3 regions of the Salinarimonas chemoclinalis genome follow, and region 2 is predicted to be linked to each of the others. Evidence: predicted binding sites of a transcription regulator. Region 2 holds the regulator's gene; each other region holds the start of a gene.
What was found. The regulator LexA, encoded in region 2, represses DNA repair genes until DNA is damaged. The targets are predictions, from matches to a motif close to TGTTCNNNNTGTGTTCNG.

Region 1 (6,936 bases), on a different contig from region 2:
ACCGTGCGCATCGAGCCCGACGGTGGCGCGGTCGTGACGATCGGCACGCAGTCGAGCGGGCAGGGGCACGCGACCGCCTACGCCCAGCTCGTCTCGCAACACCTCGACCTGCCGCTCGAGCGCATCCGCGTCCGCCAGGGCGACACCCATGAGATCGCGACGGGCGGCGGCACCGGCGGCTCGCGCTCGATCCCGATCGGCGGGGCGGCCGTCGCGGGGGCGTCCGAGCAGGTGGCGAGCTGGCTCGTGGCGCTCGCCTCCGACGCGCTCGAGGCCGCCGCCGCGGATCTCGAGATCGCCGAGGGGGCCGTGCGCATCGCCGGCACCGATCGAGCAATCGGCTTCGCCGACCTCGCGGCGCGGGCGGGCGAGCCGATCGCCGCCTCGCACGCCTGGAAGCCGCCCGCGGCGACCTATCCCAACGGCACGCACGTCTGCGAGGTCGAGATCGACCCCGAGACGGGGACGGTCGAGGTCGTCGGCTATGTGGTCGTCGACGACTTCGGCGTGACGCTCAACCCGCTCCTCCTCGCCGGGCAGGTGCACGGCGGCGTCGTGCAGGGCATCGGCCAGGCGCTACACGAGCGCGTCGTCTACGACGCGGGCGGCCAGCTCGTCACCGCCTCGCTGATGGATTATCGGCTCCCGCGCGCGGCGGACGTGCCGAGTTTCGTCTTCGAGACGCGCAACGTGCCCTGCGCCACGAACATCCTCGGCATCAAGGGCGCCGGCGAGGCGGGGACGATCGGCGCCGCGCCGGCCACGATGAACGCCGTCGTCGACGCGCTCCACCGCGCCTGCGGCATCGGACACCTCGACATGCCGGCGACGCCGCAGGCCGTGTTCGCGGCGATCCGCGGGGCCTGAGCGCATCCGGAGCACCTCCCGGTGCTCGACGGGCCCGGATCACGGGTCCCACCCGGGAGGACGCGGCGCGGTGCGTCAGATGTCGAGGTCGATCGTGCCGGCGAAGGCCGCGCGCTCCGAGATGAAGGCGAAGCGGGCCTCGGGCTTGTTGCCCATCAGCCGCTCGATGGCGTCGGACGTGGCCTCGCGGTCGTCGGCGACGATGGCGACGCGCAGGAGCTTGCGCTTCTGCGGGTGCATCGTCGTCTCCTTGAGCTGCGCCGGCATCATCTCGCCCAGGCCCTTGAAGCGGCTGACCTCGACCTTGGCGTTGGCCTTGAACTCGCTCTTCGTCAGCCGCTCGCGCTCCGCCTCGTCGGCGGCGTAGACCGACTTCGCGCCGTGGGTCAGCTTGTAGAGCGGCGGGACCGCCAGGTAGAGGTGCCCGCCGTCGATCAGCCGCGGCATCTGGCGGTAGAAGAAGGTGATCAGCAGCGAGGCGATGTGGGCGCCGTCGACGTCGGCGTCCGTCATGATGATCACCTTGTCGTAGCGCAGGTCGTCGTCGCGATAGCTCGCGCCGGTCCCGCAGCCGAGCGCCTGGACGAGGTCGGCGAGCTGCTGGTTCGCCGCGAGCTTGTCGCGCCCCGCCGAGGCCACGTTGAGGATCTTGCCGCGCAGCGGCAGCACCGCCTGCGTCTGGCGATCGCGCGCCTGCTTGGCCGAGCCGCCGGCCGAGTCGCCCTCGACGATGAACAGCTCGGAGCCCGCGGCGCCCGCGTTCGAGCAATCGGCGAGCTTGCCCGGCAGGCGCAGCTTGCGGGTCGCGGACTTGCGCGCGACCTCCTTCTCCTGGCGCCGCCGCAGGCGCTCCTCGGCGCGGTCGACCACCCAGTCGAGCAGCTTCGCCGACTGCGCCGGCGAGGACGCCAGCCAATGGTCGAAGGCGTCGCGCACCGCGCTCTCGACGATGCGTGACGCCTCGAGCGTGGCGAGCTTGTCCTTGGTCTGGCCCTGGAACTCGGGCTCGCGGATGAAGACCGAGAGCATGGAGGCGCAGGTGACCATGACGTCGTCCGCCGTCACCGCGCTCATGCGCTTCTGCTGGTTCACCCGCTCGGCATGGTCGCGCAGCCCGCGCAGGAGCGCGATGCGCAGGCCCGACTCGTGGGTGCCGCCCTCGGGCGTCGGGATCGTGTTGCAGTAGGAGGAGGAGAACCCGTCCTCGCCGTTGGCCAGCCAAGCGATCGCCCATTCGAGCGAGCCGTGCCCGCCCGGCTTGGTGATCTTGCCCGAGAAGAGCTGATCGGCGACGAGCTCCTTGCCGGCGATCTCGGCGGAGAGGTAGTCGCTCAGGCCGTTGGGGAACTTGAACGTCGCCTCCGCCTCGTAGCCCTCGCCCGGCACGACGAGGGCGGGGTCGCAACGCCAGCGGATCTCGACGCCGCCGAAGAGGTAGGACTTCGAGCGCGCCATCTTGAACAGGCGCAACGGGGAGAACTTCGCCTGCTCGCCGAAGATCTGCGCGTCGGGCTTGAATCGCACCCGCGTGCCGCGGCGATTGTGCACGCGCCCCACGGTCTCCAGCGGCCCGAGCGCGTGGCCGCGGGAATAGACCTGGCGGTAGAGCGTCTGGCCGCGGGCGACCTCGACCTCCAGCAGCTCGGAGAGCGCGTTGACGACGGAGACGCCGACCCCGTGCAGGCCCCCGGATGTCTCGTAGACCTTGGAGTCGAACTTGCCGCCGGCGTGCAGCGTGGTGAGGATCACCTCGAGCGCGGACTTCCCCGGGAACTTCGGGTGCGGGTCGACCGGGATGCCGCGGCCATTGTCCGTGACGGTGAGGAAGCCGTCCGCCCCGAGCTCCACCTCGATGAAGGTCGCATGCCCCGCCACGGCCTCGTCCATCGCGTTGTCGATCACCTCCGCGAAGAGGTGGTGGAGCGCCTTCTCGTCGGTGCCGCCGATGTACATGCCCGGGCGCCGGCGCACCGGCTCGAGCCCCTCCAGCACCTCGATGGACGAGGCGTCGTAGTCGACCTCGCCCGAGGAGCCCGGCGACGGGCCGACCGCCGCCTTTCCGGCCGCGCGCGCGCCGCGCTTCGCCGCGGGCGGGCCCGCGGGCTCCTCCAGCTTGCGCGCCGCCCCGCCCTCGAAGAGATCGTCCCCGTTCGCCATGAAGCCGCCCGTCTCCGCCGCTCGAATCGGTCCACGCGCGCGGATGCGCGCCACCTGCCTCTATAGGAGAACAAAAGACCAACTGCAAAACCGAACCGGTCCGCGGGCGCGGCCGCCCGCACTTCTCCACAGGCCGCGGCGCCACGAGACCCGATCGAGCCCCTTGCCTCCCGACGCCCCCGGACCGATGTAGGGTGCATGCTGCCGAAATTCGACGAGATCGTCGCGAACCTCGAGTTCCTCGACGATTGGGAAGAACGCTACCGCTACGTGATCGAGCTCGGGCGCCTGATGCCCGAACTCCCCGAGGACGCGCACACGGAAGCCAACCGCGTGCACGGCTGCGCGAGTCAGGTCTGGCTCGAGACCGTGCGCGAGGACGGCGGTGCGGGCGATCCCGTGCTCGTGTTCCGCGGGGATTCCGACGCGCACATCGTGCGTGGCCTCGTGGCGCTGCTCGTGGCGCTCTATTCCGGCAAGCCGGCCTCCGAGATCTCGACGACGGACGCCGTGGAGATCTTCGATCGGCTGGGCCTGCGCGAGCACCTCACGCCCCAGCGCTCCAACGGCGTGCGCGCCATGGTCGAGCGCATCCGCCGCGACGCGATCGCGGCGACGGTGGGGTGAGGGGCGCTGTCATCCCGGATGCCGAGGGCGGTCCGGGACCCAGAACCTCCGGAGCCTCGAAGAGCGGCGTGCACACGCCGCGGCGCTCGACGCCTCCTTCGGCGTTTGGTGGACGCGCGCGCTTTCGCGCACGCTCGCCGGACACCTGTGGATCTGGGCCCCGGGCCCACTTCGCGACCCGGGGTTCGGGATGACAGCCTCAAACGGCGATCGGCGCCCTGATGGCCGGGTGCGGGTCGTAGTCCTCGACCGCGATGTCCTCGAAGCGGAAGGCGAAGAGGTCGGTCACGTTCGGGTTCAGGACGAGGCGGGGGAGGGGGCGTGGGGCGCGCGCGAGCTGCTCCTTCGCCTGCTCCAGGTGATTCAGGTAGAGGTGCGCATCGCCCAGCGTATGCACGAAGTCGCCCACGCCGAATCCCGTCGCCCGCGCGATCATGTGGGTGAGGAGCGCGTAGCTCGCGATGTTGAAGGGCACGCCCAGGAACACGTCCGCCGAGCGCTGGTAGAGCTGGCAGGAGAGCCGCCCCTGCGCGACGTAGAACTGGAACAGGCAGTGGCAGGGCGCGAGCGCCATGCGGTCGAGATCCGCGGGATTCCAGGCGGAGACGACGAGGCGGCGCGAATCGGGGTTGCGGCGGATCTCGTCGACGACCCAGGCGATCTGGTCGATGGTGCGGCCGTCGGGCGCCTCCCACGAGCGCCACTGCTTGCCGTAGACCGGCCCGAGCTCGCCGTCGGCGTCCGCCCACTCGTCCCAGATGGTGACGCCGTTCTCCTGGAGCGTGCGCACGTTGGTGTCGCCGGCGAGGAACCAGAGCAGCTCGTGCACGATCGAGCGGACGTGCAGCTTCTTCGTCGTGACGAGCGGGAAGCCCGCGGCGAGGTCGAAACGCATCTGATGCCCGAACACCGACCGCGTCCCGGTCCCCGTGCGATCGGACTTCTCGACGCCGTCGTCGAGGATGCGCTGGAGGAGGGCGTGGTACTGGTGCATGGGGCGGGCTCCTGGGGAGGGGGAGCTTACATGCGCCGTTCCCCTGTCGCATCCGGCCGGTTCGTGTTTCCCACAGGGCGCGATGTCGAAGAGGCCCGACGGGCCTCCGATCGACCATGCCGAACGCGAGGAATGCGGGTCTCCCCTTCGAGAAGGCACCTTTGCCGGCGCGAGCCCTTCGCGCTCGGGGCGCGATGGCCTATGGCTGGCCGCGACAGGTATTCCGTGAACCCGCCGAGGAGACCGACATCATGGCCGACATCACCCGCGCCCAGGCGCGCACCATCGTCGAAACCGCGCTGGCCATGGGCCGCGAGCGCGGCTTCAAGCCGCTGGCCATCGCCGTCTACGACGCCCGCGGCGCGCTCAAGGCCTTCGAGGCCGAGGACGGCACCTCCCTCAAGCGCGGCGAGATCGCCATGGGCAAGGCCTTCGCGGCGGTGGCGCTCGGGGTGCCGTCCCGCACCATCAACGCGATGGCGCTCGAGCGCCCGCACTTCGTCGGAGCGCTCGGCGGGGTCGTCGGCGGGCCGTTCGTGCCGGTGCCGGGCGGTGTGCTCGTGAAGGCGAGCGGCGGGTCGCTCGTCGGCGCCGTGGGCATCTCCGGCGACACGTCCGACAACGACGAGGCGGCCGCCGTCGCCGGCATCGCCGCAGCCGGGCTCGAGGGCGTCACCGGCGCCTGAGCCACGGCGCCGAACGGCGGATCAGTTCTCGATCACGAAGACGCCGCGGGCTGGATCGGCGGCGCCCGGGCCGGCGCACGTGAAGGCGTGCTCGCCCGGTTCGTCCGTCTCGAACACGATCTGGCCGATCGCGCCGGGCGCGACGATCCAGGCTCCCGCCGCCTCGTCGTACGTCGTGTCGACGGTGCTCGCGATCGCCGTATCGTGGACGAGCGTCGGCGCGGCGAATGCGCCGTCCGTCTCCGTCCCGTTGACGATCTGAAGCGTCAGGGCGGTGTCGGCCGGGAGCGGTGCACGGTCCGGCCGGCAGACGATCCGGCCGTCTTCCATGGTCATCGCGATCTCGACGGCGACGGGCCGGGCCGGGTCGGCGAGCGGCACCTCGGCGCTCGCCGCGCCGGGCTGGGTCTGCGCGTGAGCCGGCGAGGCCGCCGCGACGCATGCGAAGGCGAAGGCGCTCAGGAGCGCGCCGCGCACGCGCATCGGCGGGAGGCGGGTCGCCGCGCCGGCGGGGCGATGGACTTCTGTCGACGATGTCATGGGCCGAACTCCCTGAATGCGCCCGTATCGAGCACGAGGACGAACGCGGGCCTGCCGCGCGGCGTTCCGGGAGGCGGGTGGGGGAACGGCGGGCGCGTCGGCGCCGTTGGCCTCCCGTCGCGGATCCTCCCGCGACGGACCCCATGGAGGAGAGCCGTGAGCCTGCGAGACACGCCCCGCTTCCCGACCGTCGTCGTCGCCGGCCTCGTCCTGGCGGCCATGACGCTTTCCGCGCGCGCCGACGATCCGCCGCGGGAGGACGCCGTCCTCGACGCGATGCCGTTCTTCACCGGGACGATCGGCGCCGCCGACGGCGGGGAGGGGGCGCTGGACAGGCCGAACCTCGGCGATCGGCCGACGCCGGCGGAGGCGCGTCGGCGCGGCGAGGCCGACGAGACGCTGATGCGTCCGCGCGGCGGCTCGGCGACGGGGGGCGAGCCCGACTTTCCGCTGGAGCGCTGAGGCCGCCCCCGACCCGAGGCGGAGCCGGCCCGCTTCCGGAGCCCTTCGCGCACCGGCGCAAGGTGGATTGTGCCGGAAATCGCTCGTCTCGCGCATCGACGGTAGAGACGCGCGGCGCCTCGTTTGTTAGATAGACCGCGAAGACGTGCCACCGCGTTCGGAATCGCGGCGAGCGCGCGGCTTTTTGCGAGCCGGCGTCTTTACAAGGCCCAGGTTTTTGGGCACTCTGGCGTGCGAGGGCGGAAGTAAACCGCCTCGTCGACCGCTTTATAAGCAATTCTATGCGATACGCCAGAAGAGCCAAGAGACCGGTCTGAGGGGTGCATGTTTTCGGACCGGCTCGCTGCGCCTCGTCGCGATCAGCTCCGGTCCCGAGACACACGTGTGGGCGTTCAACGTCAGCTGCAAGAGCGCGAGAGCGAGAGAATACATGGGTCGAGGTCGAGAGTTCCGCGATTCGGGCCGTCGTGGGTTCGATGATGATTTCGGTGGTCAGCGTCGTGCTGACTTCTTCGAGCCGCGCGCGGAACGCGGCTCCTTCGGTGGCGGCGCCCCCAGCGCGCCGCGCCCCGTCGGCGGACCGGTCGTCGACGCCGTCGTGAA
Region 2 (6,936 bases):
TACGCGCTGATCAGCGGCGTCGCCGCGCGCATCCGCCGCGTGTCGGGCGCGGCCCTCGCGCCCGGCGCGACCCTGGACGGCCCGACGATCTTCGAGGCGGACTGGACGAACGCCATCGACAACATGGAAGGGCTCGCGGTCCACCGCGGCCCGGGCGGCGAGACCATCCTCACGATGATCTCCGACGACAATTATTCATTGCTCCAGCGCACGCTGATCCTGGAGTTCGAGCTGGTGTGATCGACCCCGGCGCCTCTTGCGGGCCGGCACGGCCGAGCTAAGCTCGCACGACCGATCCGCCAGCGCACCGGACCTCTCCCGATGACGATCCCGCACCTCCCCGCCCGCCGCGCTCGCGCCGGTGCGCGCATCGCCTCCTGCCTCGCCGCCGCGCTGCTCGCGGCCCCCTCCGCCGCCCTCGCCCAGCGCCTCGCGGACGTCGACGCCCTCGTCGCCCCGCACGTGGGGTCGGACACGCCCGGGCTCGCCGTCCTCGTCGCGGAGGACGGGGTCGTGCGGCACCTCGCGGGCTACGGCGTCGCCGACATCGAATCGCAGGAGCCCGTCACCCCGGATACGCTGTTCGACCTCGCCTCGGTCTCCAAGCAGATGACGGCGCTCGCCGCGGCGCTCCTGGTCGAGGACGGCACGCTCGATCCGACCGCCCCCGTCGCCGACGTGCTGACGATGCTGCCAGCGCTCCCGGAAGGGGCGAGCCGGGCGATCCTGCTCGAGGATCTCGTGCGCCACACGAGCGGCCTGCCGGACTACCTCGGTGACGCGCCGGGGCTCGGCTTCGACGAGACGACGACCAACGGCGACGTGCTCGCCTGGGTCGCGGGCATGCCGCTCGACGCCGAGCCGGGCACCGTCTTCGCCTACTCGAACACCGGCTATCTCGTGCTCGGCGCCCTCGTGGCCGCGGCCGACGGCGTCGAGAGCCTCGACGCGGTGCTGCACGCCCGCGTCTTCGAGCCGCTCGGCATGACGTCCTCCGCCTCCGGCTACCCGCGGGACGAGGCGCGTCGCGCCTCCGGCCATGCCGGGACGGACGGCGCCTTCGAGGCGAGCGGATGGGATACGTCGGTGGAGGGCGACGGCTCGATCTGGACGAGCCTCGCCGATCTCGCCCGCTACGAGGCCGCGCTCGCGGAGGGGTTCGCACCGGGCGAACTCCTGGTCTCGCAGGGTGCCTTCGACGACGGGGAGCGGATCGCCGACGAGAGCGGCGCCGGCTACGGCTGGGGCTGGTCGCTGTACACCGACGACTTCGACAGGACGGTCGCGGCGCACGGCGGCTCCTGGTACGGCACGGCGGCGTACTACTATCGTGGGCTCGACACCGGGGTCTCCGTGGTGGTGCTCGCCAACGGCGAGGATCTCGACGCGGAGAGCCTCGCCTGGGAGATCGCGCGGGCGCTGGAGGAGTGACGCGCACCGCCCGCGGCGCAGCCCTGGTCGGCGCGCGCGGGGTGGCGTGCGTGCCCGCCGGGCGGCAGTCTCGCACGGCTGGACGAGCGGGACGTAAGCGGGACATGAGCGATATGGCGGGCGGCACGGGGACGGCGGAGGCGCGCGCGCCGGCGGAGGGGGGCGGCGGGCCGATCCAGCCGGTCTCGGCGGGGGCGCTCGCGGCGCTCGTCGGCTTCGCCTCGACCTTCGCGCTGCTGCTGCAGGGCTTCGTCGCGGTGGGCGCCACGCCCGCCCAGGCGGCGTCCGGGCTGCTCGCGGTATGCCTCGTCAAGGGCGTGCTGGCGATCGGCCTGTCCTGGCGCACGCGGCTGCCGATCTCGATCGCCTGGTCCACGCCCGGCGCGGCGCTGCTCGTGGCGACCGGCGCCTACCCGGGGGGCTTCCCGGTCGCGGTCGGCGCCTTCCTGGCGGCCTCCGTCCTCGTGATCCTGGCGGGGGTGATCCGGCCGTTCGGCCGCGCCGTCGAGCGCATCCCGATGCCGCTGGCCGCCGCGATGCTGGCGGGCATCCTGCTCGACCTGTGCCTCGCCCCGGCGCGCGCGACGCTGGTGGAGCCGGCGCTGGCGCTGCCGATCGTCGTCGTGTGGGCGTCGGCGCTGCGCTTCGCGCGGCCGTATGCCGTGCCGCTCGCGGTTCTGGTGACGATCGGCCTCGTCTTCGCGGCGACACCGCTGCCCGAGGCGTCCTGGGCCGCGCTCGCACCCCGGCCCGTGCTCGTCGCTCCGACCTTCTCGCTCGACGCGCTCGTCGGTCTCGCCCTGCCGCTCTTCCTCGTGACGATGGCCTCGCAGAACGTGCCGGGGCTCGCGGTGCTCGCCGCCAACGGCTACCGACCGCCGGTCGGGCCCGTCTTCGTCGGCACCGGCGTCGCGAGCGCGATCGCCGCCCCCTTCGGCGGCCATCTCGTGAACCTCGCCGCCATCACCGCGGCGCTGTGCGCGGGACCCGAGGCGCATCCCGACCCGGCGAAGCGCTGGGTCGCGGCGGCGACGGCGGGGGCGGTCTACGTCGCGCTCGGCCTCTCCGCGGGCGCGGCGGCCGCCTTCATCGCGGCCTCGCCGCCGATCTTGATTCAGGCGGTGGCCGGCCTCGCGCTGCTGACGAGCTTCGCGGGCGCGATCCAGGCGGCGCTCGCGGACGAGAAGGCGCGCATGGCCGCCCTCGTCTGCTTCGTCACCACCGCCTCCGGCGTGGCCTTCTTCGGCATCGGCGCGCCGTTCTGGGGATTGCTCGCCGGCGGGGCGATGTGGATGCTCCGGCGGTGATCGGGGGCTCGGCGCGGGAGCGGCATCGCCGCCGATAACCGTCCGATCCCGGATACGCCGACCCCGCTCAATACCGCCGGAACAGGCTCACCAGCTTGCCCTGGATCTTCACCCGGTCCGGCCCGAGCACGCGCGTCTCGTAGGCGGGGTTGGCCGCCTCGAGGGCGATGGAGGAGCCGCGGCGGCGGAAGCGCTTCAAGGTCGCCTCCTCGTCGTCGATCAGCGCGACGATGATGTCCCCGGTGTTTGCCACGTCCTGCTTGCGCACGACGACGATGTCCCCGTCGAGGATGCCCGCCTCGATCATCGAATCGCCGCGGACCTCCAGCGCGAAATGCTCGCCCGAGGCGACGAGGTCCGGCGAGACGGTGATCGAGTGGCTCTGCGACTGGATCGCCGAGATCGGCACGCCCGCCGCGATCCGGCCCATGACCGGGATCTGGATGCCGCGCTCCTCGTCCGGAACGCTCGGCGGCGCCGCGGGCGCCGACGCGGCCTTGGGCTTCGCCGCGAGCCCGCCCTCGACGACGCTCGGGTTGAAGCGCCGGCTCGACGGCACGCCCAGGCCCTCGGGCAGGCGCACGACCTCGAGCGCCCGCGCCCGGTTCGGCAGCCGCCGGATGAAGCCGCGCTCCTCCAGCGCCGTGATCAGCCGGTGGATGCCCGACTTCGACTTGAGGTCGAGCGCGTCCTTCATCTCGTCGAAGGAAGGCGGGACGCCGGTCTCCCGCACCCGCTCGTGGATGAAGCGAAGCAGTTCGTGCTGTTTGCGCGTGAGCATGGAGCGACCCCGTCCTCGAGCCTTCCGCGCCGCCGGCCGAATCGCGATGGCGGTCACGCGGAAAACAAACGCGGAACTCATACCCGTTCCCCATGCGTTCCGCAACCCCCATCGCGGCGACTCGTCGCGGGACGGTGAACGGATCGGCGACGACGGGGTCCCCGGGCGGCGGCCCGCCGGGACGCGGCCTCCCTCTAGCCAGCGGCGACGAGATAGTTTATATATGAACTATCCACGGCGCGCATCCGTGCGAAACGCCCGCCCGATCCCTAGGGAGAGAGCCCATGCCGGTCTACAAGGCCCCCGTCGCCGACACGTCCTTCATCCTCGACGACGTCCTGAAGCTGTCGCGCCACGCCGATCTGCCGGGCTTCGCCGACGCCACGCCCGACACGGTGGCGGCGATCCTCGAGGAGGGCGCGAAGCTGACCGAGACGTCGTGGGCGCCGACCAATCTCGCGGGCGACCAGGAGGGCTGCACGCGCAACGCCGACGGCAGCGTCGCCGCGCCCAAGGCGTTCAAGGCGGCCTACGAGGCCTACGTCCAGGGCGGCTGGCTCGGGCTCTCGGCGCCCGAGGAGTTCGGCGGCCAGGGCCTGCCCACGACCCTCAACACGGTGATGCAGGAGTTCGCCTCCTCGGCGAACCTCGCGCTCGCCATGTACCCGGGCCTGACGATGGGCGCCATCGCCGCGCTGATCGAGCACGGCTCCCCGGAGCAGAAGGCGACGTACCTGCCCAAGATGATCGAGGGCACCTGGTCGGGCACGATGAACCTGACCGAGCCGCATTGCGGCACCGATCTCGGCATGATCAAGACCAAGGCGGTCCCCAACGGCGACGGCTCGTACGCCATCACCGGCACGAAGATCTTCATCTCGGCGGGGGAGCACGACCTCACCGAGAACATCGTCCACCTGGTGCTCGCCCGCATCGAGGGCGCGCCGCAGGGCACCAAGGGCATCTCGCTCTTCGTCGTGCCGAAGATGCTCGTGAACGACGACGGTTCGCTGGGCGCACGCAACGGCGTCTCCTGCGGCTCGCTCGAGCACAAGATGGGCATCCACGGCAACGCCACCTGCGTGATGAACTACGACGGCGCCACGGGCTGGCTCGTCGGCGAGGAGAATCGCGGGCTCGCGGCCATGTTCGTGATGATGAACGAGGCGCGGCTCGCGGTGGGCGTCCAGGGCCTCGCGGTCTCCGAGGTCGCCTACCAGAACGCCGTCGCCTACGCGAAGGACCGCCTCCAGGGCCGTTCGCTCACCGGCCCGAAGAACCCGGACGGCCCGGCCGACCCGATCATCGTCCACCCGGACGTGCGCCGCACGCTGATGACGATCCGCGCCATCAACGAGGCGGCGCGTGCGCTCATCCTGCGCACGGCGCTCGAGAGCGACATCGCCCACCGTTCGCCGGACGCGGCCGCGCGCCAGAAGGCCCTCGACTTCCTCGGCCTGATGACGCCCGTCGTGAAGGGCGTGTTCACGGATCTCGGCTTCGACAACGCGGTCAAGGCCCAGCAGATGTTCGGCGGGCACGGCTACGTCGAGGAGTGGGGCATGTCGCAGTTCGTCCGCGACGCCCGCATCACCATGATCTACGAGGGCGCCAACGGCATCCAGGCGATGGATCTCGTCGGCCGCAAGCTCGCCAAGGACGGCGGGCGCGCGGTGATGGCCTTCTTCGGCGAGGTCGAGGCCTTCTGCAAGGCGAACGCGTCGGACCCCGCGATGCAGCCCTATATCGGGCCGCTCGGCGAGGGCCTGGGGCGCCTCCAGCAGGCCACGATGTGGTTCATGAACAACGCCATGGCCAAGCCCGACAACGCCGGCGCCGGAGCGACCGACTACATGCACATGTTCGGGCTGGTCGCGATGGGCTGGATGTGGGGGCTGATGGCCGAGGCGGCGCTCGCGAAGGAGGGTGCGCCCGGCATGGAGCGCATTATGGCCGAGAAGCTCGTCGTCGGGCGCTTCTACATGGAGCGTCTGATGCCCGAGACCGCGGCCCAGCTGGCGCGCATCTCCGCGGGCGCGGACACGACGATGGCGCTGCCGGCGGAGGCGTTCTGAGCGAGCCACGGCGCATACGAACCGAACGCCACAGGGAGGCATCCATGACCGACGCCTACATCTACGACCACGTCCGCACGCCCCGCGGACGCGGCAAGCCGGACGGGTCGCTGCACGAGGTGCCGGCGGTCGATCTCGCCGTGACCGCGCTGAAGGCGATCCGCGACCGCAACCGGCTGCCCCCGGTGATGATCGAGGACGTCGTGCTGGGCTGCGTCGACCCCGTCGGCGAGGCCGGCGGCGACATCGCCCGCGCCGCCGCGCTCAAGGCCGGCTTCGGCAAGGAGGTGCCGGGCGTCCAGATCAACCGCTTCTGCGCCTCGGGCCTCGACGCGGTGAACCTCGCCGCCGCCCAGGTGATGAGCGGCATGAAGGAGATGGCGATCGGCGGCGGCGTCGAATCCATGTCGCGCATCGGCATGGGCGCGTCGGGCGGCGCCTGGCCCGTCGACCCGAAGCTCGCCATCGACACCTACTTCCTGCCCCAGGGCATCTCGGCCGACCTGATCGCCACCAAGTACGGCTTCTCCCGCGACGACGTCGACGCCTTCGCGGTGGAGAGCCAGAAGCGTGCGGCCAGGGCCTGGGACGAGGGCCGCTTCGCGCGCTCCGTCGTGCCGGTGCGCGACGTCAACGGCCTCACCATCCTGGCGAAGGACGAGCACATGCGGCCGTCCACCGACATGCAGTCGCTCGGCGGGCTCAAGGCGGCCTTCGAGCAGATGGGCGACATGGCGGGCTTCGACGCGGTGGCGATCGCAGCCCATCCCGACGTCGAGGCGGTGCGCCACGTCCACCACGCGGGCAACTCGTCCGGCATCGTCGACGGCGCGGCCGCCGTCCTCGTGGGCTCCAGGAAGGCCGGCGAGATGGCGAGCCTGACGCCCCGCGCGCGCATCAAGGCCTTCGCTTCGATCGGCTCCGACCTCGCGCTGATGCTGACGGGCCCCGTCGACGTGACCGAGCTCGTGCTGAAGAAGGCGGGCATGACGAAGGACGACATCGACCTCTTCGAGATCAACGAGGCCTTCTCGTCTGTGGTGCTGCGCTACATCCAGGCCTTCGACCTCGATCCGGCGATCGTCAACGTCAACGGCGGCGCCATCGCCATGGGCCATCCGCTGGGCGCCACCGGCGCCATGGTGCTCGGCACGGTGCTCGACGAGCTCGAGCGCCAGGGCAAGCAGACGGCGCTCGTCACCTTGTGCGTCGCCGCCGGCATGGGCACCGCCGCCATCATCGAGCGCGTCTGAGAGAGCCGGGAGACAAGACCATGGACCTCACCAACTTCCGCTTCGAGACCGACGCCGACGGCATCGCACTCCTCACCTGGGACATGCCC
Region 3 (6,936 bases), on a different contig from region 2:
GCGGAAGCGTGCGCTCGCGTGGAAGAAGGTCAGCCGCCAGCGACCCGCGTCCTCGTTCTCGCCGCGCTCGACGAGGCTGGTGATCGCGCCCTCGCGCAGGAGCGCGACGACGCGCTCGGGCGCGAGCCCGAGGCCGGAGCCGATCAGCGTCGCATCGACGTCGAAGCCGTCGGCGTCGCGGCGCACGAAGGCCTCGTCCATCCCCGGCTCAGCGCGGCTGGTCGTCGCGATCGACGACGCGGTATTCGACGTCGATGATCTCCCGCGCGCCCGGACGCCGCGGGCGGAAGGGATCCTCGGCCGGCCCCGTGCGCGGCGCGACGTCCCGCGCGGCGTTGCCCTTGCCGCCGAGCGCCTTGCCGCGGCCGATCCAGGCGGCGATGCCCCCGGCGACGAGCAGGACCGGCACCGCGACGAGCGCGATCCCGAAGGCGAGCACGAGCACGAGGAGCCCGACGAGGAAGGCCGCGACGAGCCCGAGCCCGATCGCCCAGCGCGGGACCGTGACCACGCGCGGTTGACGGCCGTCGTACTTGATGAAACGGATCATGCGCTCACATCTCCCTCTCGTCTCGTCCCTATATCGGGGCACCCGCCGCGAGTTTCAAATGATCGAGGTCACGCCCACGATCGCCCTCGAAGAGGGCGAGATCGAGATGGTCCCGATCCGCGCCTCCGGCCCCGGCGGGCAGAACGTCAACAAGGTCTCGAGCGCGGTGCAGCTGCGCTTCGACGCCGCCGGCTCCCCCTCCCTGCCCGACCCGGTGAAGGCGCGCCTGCCGGCGATCGCCGGCTCGCGGATGACGAAGGAGGGCGTGATCGTCATCACCGCGCAGGTCTACCGCGACCAGGAGCGCAACCGCGCCGACGCGATCGCGCGGCTGGTGGACCTGATCCGCCGCGCCGCCTACCGCCCTCCCCCACGCCGCCCCACGCGGCCGACCCTCGCCTCCAAGCGCCGCCGGCTCGACGGGAAGACGAAGCACGCGCGCACGAAGAGCCTGCGCGGCAAGCCGCCGGCGGATTGAGCCGCGCGCCGGCGGCGACGGCGCGGGCGCTCCCATCCCGCCTGCCCACCCCGCTCGCTTGACCGCCGTGCGCGCGGACGCGACACACGTCGTCACCGGAATCGGATACGTGGGAGCGAGCGCGATGCGCGACGTCTACATCTGCGACTACGTGCGCACGCCGATCGGCCGCTACGGCGGCGCGCTCGCGCGGGTGCGCGCGGACGATCTCGCCGCGGTGCCGATCCGCGCCCTCGTCGCGCGCACGCCCGCGCTGGCCGACGCGCTCGACGAGGTCTGGCTCGGCTGCGCCAACCAGGCGGGCGAGGACAACCGCAACGTCGCGCGTATGGCGCTCCTCCTCGCCGGTCTGCCCGAGACCGTGCCGGGCGTGACGCTCAACCGGCTGTGCGCGTCCGGCATGGACGCGGTCGGCGCCGCCGCGCGCGCGATCCGCGCCGGCGAGATCGACTGCGCCGTCGCCGGCGGGGTCGAATCCATGACCCGCGCGCCCCTCGTCATGGGCAAGGCCGAGAGCGCCTTCCAGCGCTCGGCCGAGATCCACGACACCACGATCGGCTGGCGCTTCGTCAACCCGGCGATGAAGGCGCGATACGGCATCGACTCGATGCCCGAGACCGGCGAGAACGTCGCCGCCGACTGGGGCGTCTCGCGCGCCGACCAGGACGCCTTCGCGCTGCGCTCGCAGCAGCGCTATGCGGCGGCCGCCGAGGCGGGCTTCCACGCGGGCGAGATCGTCCCCGTCGAGATCCCCGGCCGCAAGGGCGCCGTCACGGTGGTGGACCGCGACGAGCACCCCCGCGCCGACACGACCGCCGAGGCGCTCGCCGCGCTGAAGGCGCCCTTCCGCGAGAACGGCACGGTGACGGCCGGCAACGCCTCGGGCGTCAACGACGGCGCCACCGCGCTGGTGCTCGCGACGCGCGAGCGTGCCGAGGCGCTCGGCCTCGTGCCGATCGCCAAGGTCCTGGGCATGGCCTCGGCCGGCGTCGCGCCGCGCGTCATGGGCGTCGGGCCCGTGCCCGCCTCGCGCAAGCTGTGCGAGAGGCTCGGCCTCGCGGTCTCCGATTTCGACGTGCTCGAGCTCAACGAAGCCTTCGCCGCGCAGGTGCTCGCGGCGCTTCGCGACCTCGGCGTCGCCGACGACGCCGCGCACGTGAACCCTCACGGCGGCGCCATCGCGCTCGGCCACCCGCTCGGCATGTCCGGCGCCCGCCTCGTCGGCACCGCGGCGCGCGCCCTCCACGCCCGCGACGGCAGCCTGGCGCTCGCGACGATGTGCGTGGGCGTCGGGCAGGGCGTGGCGATGGCGCTGGAGCGGGTTTGAGGGGCAGGAGCAGGGTCGTCGGGCGCGAGGGTGGACGCGTTCGGCCCGCGGCGTCGCCGCCCTGCACGCGTCGGAGCACGCCTCGACCTCGCCTCGACCTCGCCTCCCCTCAGAACGGGATGTCGTCGTCCAGATCGTCGTAGCGCGAGCCGCCGCCCGAGCCCGAACCGCCGCCGCCACCGGCTCCGCCGCCGGGAGTCGCCGGCCGGCGCTCCATGGGGGAGGAGCGGCCGAAGTCGCCGCCGCCTCCGCCGCCCCCGTAGTCGTCGCCGTAATCGTCACCGCCCCCACCGCCCCCACCGCCGCCACCGCCGCCTCCGCGGCCGCCGAGCAGGGTCAGCTCGCCGCGGTAGCGCTGGAGCACGACCTCGGTCGTGTACTTCTCCACGCCCTCGCGGTCGGTCCACTTGCGGGTCTGGAGCGATCCCTCGATGTAGACCGTCGAGCCCTTCTTCAGATACTGCTCGGCGATCTTGCCGAGCGGCTCGTTGAAGATCACCACCGAGTGCCACTCGGTGCGCTCCTTGCGCTCGCCCGTCGCCTTGTCGCGCCACGTCTCCGACGTCGCCAGCCGCAGGTTGACGATCGGGTCGCCGTTGGCGGTGCGTCGCACCTCGGGGTCCCTGCCCAGGTTGCCCACCAGGATCACCTTGTTCACGCCGGCCATGATCGCCTCCGCTGTCCTTCGCTCGTCGCCATCGTTCGCCGTCTTTGTGCGGCCCGCCGTGCCGGTCCGCAAGTCCCGCCCGGCCGTGTCCACAAGCCCGGCGGGAGCGCGTCCACCGAACTTTAGTTCTCTTTCTGTTCCGCGACAACAAGAATCGCGGCCGGCCTATCGCGCACGCTCCGGCTCCAGCACGCGGTAGCGCGCAGGGTCGGATCCATCGATGAGAATGGAGCCCGCCTCGCGTGCACCTCCGGATCGCCCCGCGCTGCGCGGCGGCAGATCGAGTGCCGCGACGAGCAAGCTTCTGACGGCAGCCTCCACGGCATCGGGAAGGCCCTCGATGGAAGCCTCCCATCGCGTCACCTCGGCCTCCGTCCGCCCCAGATGCACGGCGAGTTCCGCCGGTGCGAGCCCGGCCTCCGTGCGCAAGAACCGCACCTCCGAGCCGGAGAGCGGCCCCGCCCGCGACACGATCGCCTCGGCGATGACGCGATGCAGCCGGCCAATGCGCGGAAACCCCACGCCCCGCTCGCCATCCACGACGCGCTCGGGATCGAGCCCGACGAGCACGACGTCGTCGAGCCCGCATTCGACGTACCGATAGTCCATGTGCCCTCGCTTGCGCCTAGCCCGCGTCGAGCCACATGGCGGTCACGACGAAGATCCTGCACTGTTCCTCGTCGGGAACCACCACGAGCCGCAGTTTCCGGCTGCCCGTGTTCGGGGATGCACCGTCCACCGCATACCGAAACGTACCCGGAAGGCGACCGGGACGCCAGGGAGCGGTAACGAAGCCCGTCCTCAGGACCCAGCGGAGATCGGCGATCGTCAGGCCACGTTGCTCCAACCGCTCCCGAGCATGGGCGGAAAGCCCGAGTTCGAAGTCGGGCTCGCTCGCCATCGCTCGCAGCCGATCCGTCGCGTCGCGGGCGATCCAAGGCTGCCCCCCCATCGATCCTCGCGCCCCGATCCAGCGGAGTCCCTCCCTCCCCAGGAGAGCACGAGCGGATCGCGGAAGCGACCAAAGCAATTACCATAGAAGCAGTTCAACCTTCACACGCATTCAATGCCCTTCGAACGCCACCAGCGAGCGCACCTCCACACCCATCCCGCGCAGCCGCTCCGCCCCGCCGAGGTCCGGCAGGTCGACGACGAAGCAGCAGGCCACGACCTCCGCGCCGATGCGGCGCAGGAGCTCGACGGCGGCCGTGGCGGTGCCGCCGGTGGCGATGAGGTCGTCGACGAGCACCACCCGCTCGCCGGCGACGAGGGCGTCGGCGTGGATCTCGATCTCGTCGGAGCCGTATTCCAGCGCGTAGGCGATGCTCACCACCCGGTGCGGCAGCTTGCCCTTCTTGCGGATCGGCACGAAGCCGGCGGAGAGCTGGTGCGCCATCGCGCCACCGACGATGAAGCCGCGCGCCTCGATGCCCGCGATCTTGTCGACCTTGGCGCCGGCGTAGGGATAGACCAGCTCGTCGATCGTGCGCCGGAAGGCACGGGTGTCGCCGAGCAGCGTCGTGATGTCCCGGAACATGATGCCGGGCTTGGGGTAATCGGGGATCGTGCGGATCGCCGACTTGATCTCGGAGGCCACGGAGTGGTCGATCGGGGGGCTGTCCATTGGGCGCGTGTCCATGAGGGCGGATCGAGGATCGGTCAGCGGTTCAGCACGCGGCCGGCGACCGCGTCGAGCTTGGCCACGAGCGCGGGATCGCGCATCTCCGGCGCCGTCATGATCGCGACCTCGAGCGCCGTGTCGGAGCCGACCGGGCACGGCTCGTGCTCCTCTGGGAAGTCGCGCGCGACCCGTGCCACGAGCCGCGCCGCGTTCGCCGCGTTGGCCCGCACCACCGCGATCACCGCGGCGACGTCGACCGCCGCGTGACCGGGGTGCCAGCAATCGTAGTCCGTCACCATCGCGACCGTGGCGTAGGTGATCTCCGCCTCCCGGGCGAGCTTGGCCTCGGGCATGTTGGTCATGCCGATGACGTCGTAGCCCATCGCCTTGTAGCCGAGGCTCTCGGCGAGGCTCGAGAATTGCGGACCCTCCATGCACACGTAGGTGCCGCCCCTGCGCACGTCGAGGCCTTCCGCCACGCCGGCGTCGTACAGGCGTTGCTGCAGCGCCGGGCCGACCGGGTGCGCCATCGAGACGTGGGCGACGCAGCCCGCGCCGAAGAACGAACTCTCGCGCCTGTGAGTGCGATCGACGAACTGGTCGACGAGGACGAAGCAACCCGGCGGCAGCTCGTCCTTGAACGAGCCGCAGGCGGAGAGCGAGACGATGTCGGTGACGCCGGCGCGCTTCATCACGTCGATGTTGGCGCGGTAGTCGATATCGGACGGCGACAGGCGGTGGCCGCGCCCGTGGCGCGGCAGGAACACGATCGGCGTCGTGCCGATTCGCCCGATGCGCGGGACGGCGGAGGGCTCGCCCCAGGGCGAAGCGATCGGCTCCTCGCGCACGTCCTCCATGCCGGGCAGGTCGTAGACGCCCGAGCCCCCGATCACGCCCAGTACCGCGCGTGCCATGTCGTCGGCCTCTCCGGTTGTTGCAGCGCGATGCTAGCCCGAAGCGTGGCGCGGGCAACCCCCGAAATGCGGCCGCGTCGCGCAAAACGAATGGGCGCCCCCGGCAGGGACGCCCCTTCTCTCGTCGTGCGTGCGGCGCGAAGCCGACGTCAGCCCGTGGCGTGGCCCTCGGTCTCTCCGCCGACGCGCGCCCAGATGCGCTTCTTGGTGAAGTACAGGAGCCCGGCGAAGACGATCAGGAAGACCAGCACCTGGAAGCCCATCGCCTTGCGCGCCTCGAGGTGCGGCTCGGCCGTCCACATCAGGAACGCCGTCACGTCCTTGGCGTACTGCTCCACCGTCTCGGGAACGACGGGCCGCCCCTGCGCATCGCGCGGGTACTCGACGACGCCCTCGAAGAGCACGTTGGGCATCGCGACGATGTGGCCGGGATAGTAGAGGTTCCAGTTGCCGAGCGCCGGGTCGAAATCCTCCGGCGGGTCGACGTAGCCCTTCAGGAACGCCGCCATGTAGTCCACGCCGTTCTCGTTGTACTGCGTGAACACGTCGGTGATCCACCAGGGGAAGCCGCGCTCGAAGGTGCGCGCCTTGGCCATCACCGAGAGGTCCGGCGGAGCCTTGCCGCCGTTCGCCGCCGCGGCCTGCTGGTAGTTGGCGAACGGCGAGGGCCAGAAGTCGGCCGGGGTCGCCGGGCGCTGCACCGGATCGCCGAACTCGTCGTAGCCGCCGTCCACGAGGAACTCGGCCGCGAAGGCATCGACCTGCGCCTGGGAATACTCCGGACCGCCCGCCTCGGCGAGGTTGCGGAAGGAGATCTTCTCCAGGCCGTGGCAGGAGGCGCAAACGGCCGTGAACACCTGGAACCCGCGCTGGAGCTGTGCGCGATCGTAGGTGCCGAACGGGCCGGCGAAGCTCCAGTCCTGCCGCGGCGGGGTGACGCCGCCGCCCGCGGCCTGCGCCGCTCCACTCGAGAGCGCGAGGGAGGCCGCGAGCGCGCCGGCGATGATGAGGGTCTTCTTCATGGTTCTCGAACCCTTGTCCTGATCTCGCTCTTCCACCGCGCCTCAGCCCTTGGACTGAGGCTCGGCGGCGGCACCGACGGGCATGCCCGACCCGCTCGCCTGCTTCTTGCCCAGCACCGCCTCCGAGATGGAGTTCGGCAGCGGCAGCGGCTTCTCCAGGAGGCCGAGCAGCGGCAGCGCGATCAGGAAGTAGGCGAAGTAGAGGAAGGTGAAGATCTGCGTCAGCACGACGTAGATGCCCTCGGCCGGACGCGAGCCGAGCCAGCCGAGCACCAGGCACGTGACGACGAAGGCCCAGAAGATCACCTTGAACACCGGGCGGTAGGCGCCCGACCGGACCTTCGACGTGTCGAGCCA

Region 1: parE (DNA topoisomerase IV subunit B) is a predicted target of LexA. The motif match lies at 3,091-3,108, and genes of this name have one in related genera.
Region 3: ssb (single-stranded DNA-binding protein) is a predicted target of LexA. The motif match lies at 3,147-3,164, and genes of this name have one in related genera.

The regions. Positions count from the first base shown of each region.
Region 1 is NZ_JBGMWH010000001.1:799,294-806,229, forward strand. Features, by position in the region: gene AB9M23_RS03655 (xanthine dehydrogenase family protein molybdopterin-binding subunit) at 1-867, shown strand, start outside; gene parE (DNA topoisomerase IV subunit B) at 943-3,024, opposite strand; gene AB9M23_RS03665 (SufE family protein) at 3,223-3,651, shown strand; gene AB9M23_RS03670 (thymidylate synthase) at 3,851-4,645, opposite strand; gene AB9M23_RS03675 (GlcG/HbpS family heme-binding protein) at 4,897-5,331, shown strand; gene AB9M23_RS03680 (cupredoxin domain-containing protein) at 5,353-5,871, opposite strand; gene AB9M23_RS03685 (hypothetical protein) at 6,028-6,333, shown strand; gene AB9M23_RS03690 (cold-shock protein) at 6,764-6,936, shown strand, end outside.
Region 2 is NZ_JBGMWH010000016.1:39,651-46,586, forward strand. Features, by position in the region: gene AB9M23_RS18735 (esterase-like activity of phytase family protein) at 1-240, shown strand, start outside; gene AB9M23_RS18740 (serine hydrolase domain-containing protein) at 322-1,431, shown strand; gene AB9M23_RS18745 (benzoate/H(+) symporter BenE family transporter) at 1,536-2,738, shown strand; gene lexA (transcriptional repressor LexA) at 2,806-3,519, opposite strand; gene AB9M23_RS18755 (acyl-CoA dehydrogenase C-terminal domain-containing protein) at 3,804-5,594, shown strand; gene AB9M23_RS18760 (acetyl-CoA C-acetyltransferase) at 5,639-6,847, shown strand; gene AB9M23_RS18765 (FAD-dependent oxidoreductase) at 6,868-6,936, shown strand, end outside.
Region 3 is NZ_JBGMWH010000008.1:74,493-81,428, reverse strand. Features, by position in the region: gene AB9M23_RS14115 (DUF6522 family protein) at 1-201, opposite strand, end outside; gene AB9M23_RS14110 (hypothetical protein) at 209-550, opposite strand; gene arfB (alternative ribosome rescue aminoacyl-tRNA hydrolase ArfB) at 609-1,028, shown strand; gene pcaF (3-oxoadipyl-CoA thiolase) at 1,153-2,355, shown strand; gene ssb (single-stranded DNA-binding protein) at 2,465-3,022, opposite strand; gene AB9M23_RS14090 (hypothetical protein) at 3,188-3,631, opposite strand; gene AB9M23_RS14085 (DUF4258 domain-containing protein) at 3,648-3,923, opposite strand; gene AB9M23_RS14080 (adenine phosphoribosyltransferase) at 4,086-4,646, opposite strand; gene AB9M23_RS14075 (S-methyl-5'-thioadenosine phosphorylase) at 4,682-5,557, opposite strand; gene AB9M23_RS14070 (cytochrome c1) at 5,707-6,579, opposite strand; gene AB9M23_RS14065 (cytochrome b) at 6,622-6,936, opposite strand, start outside.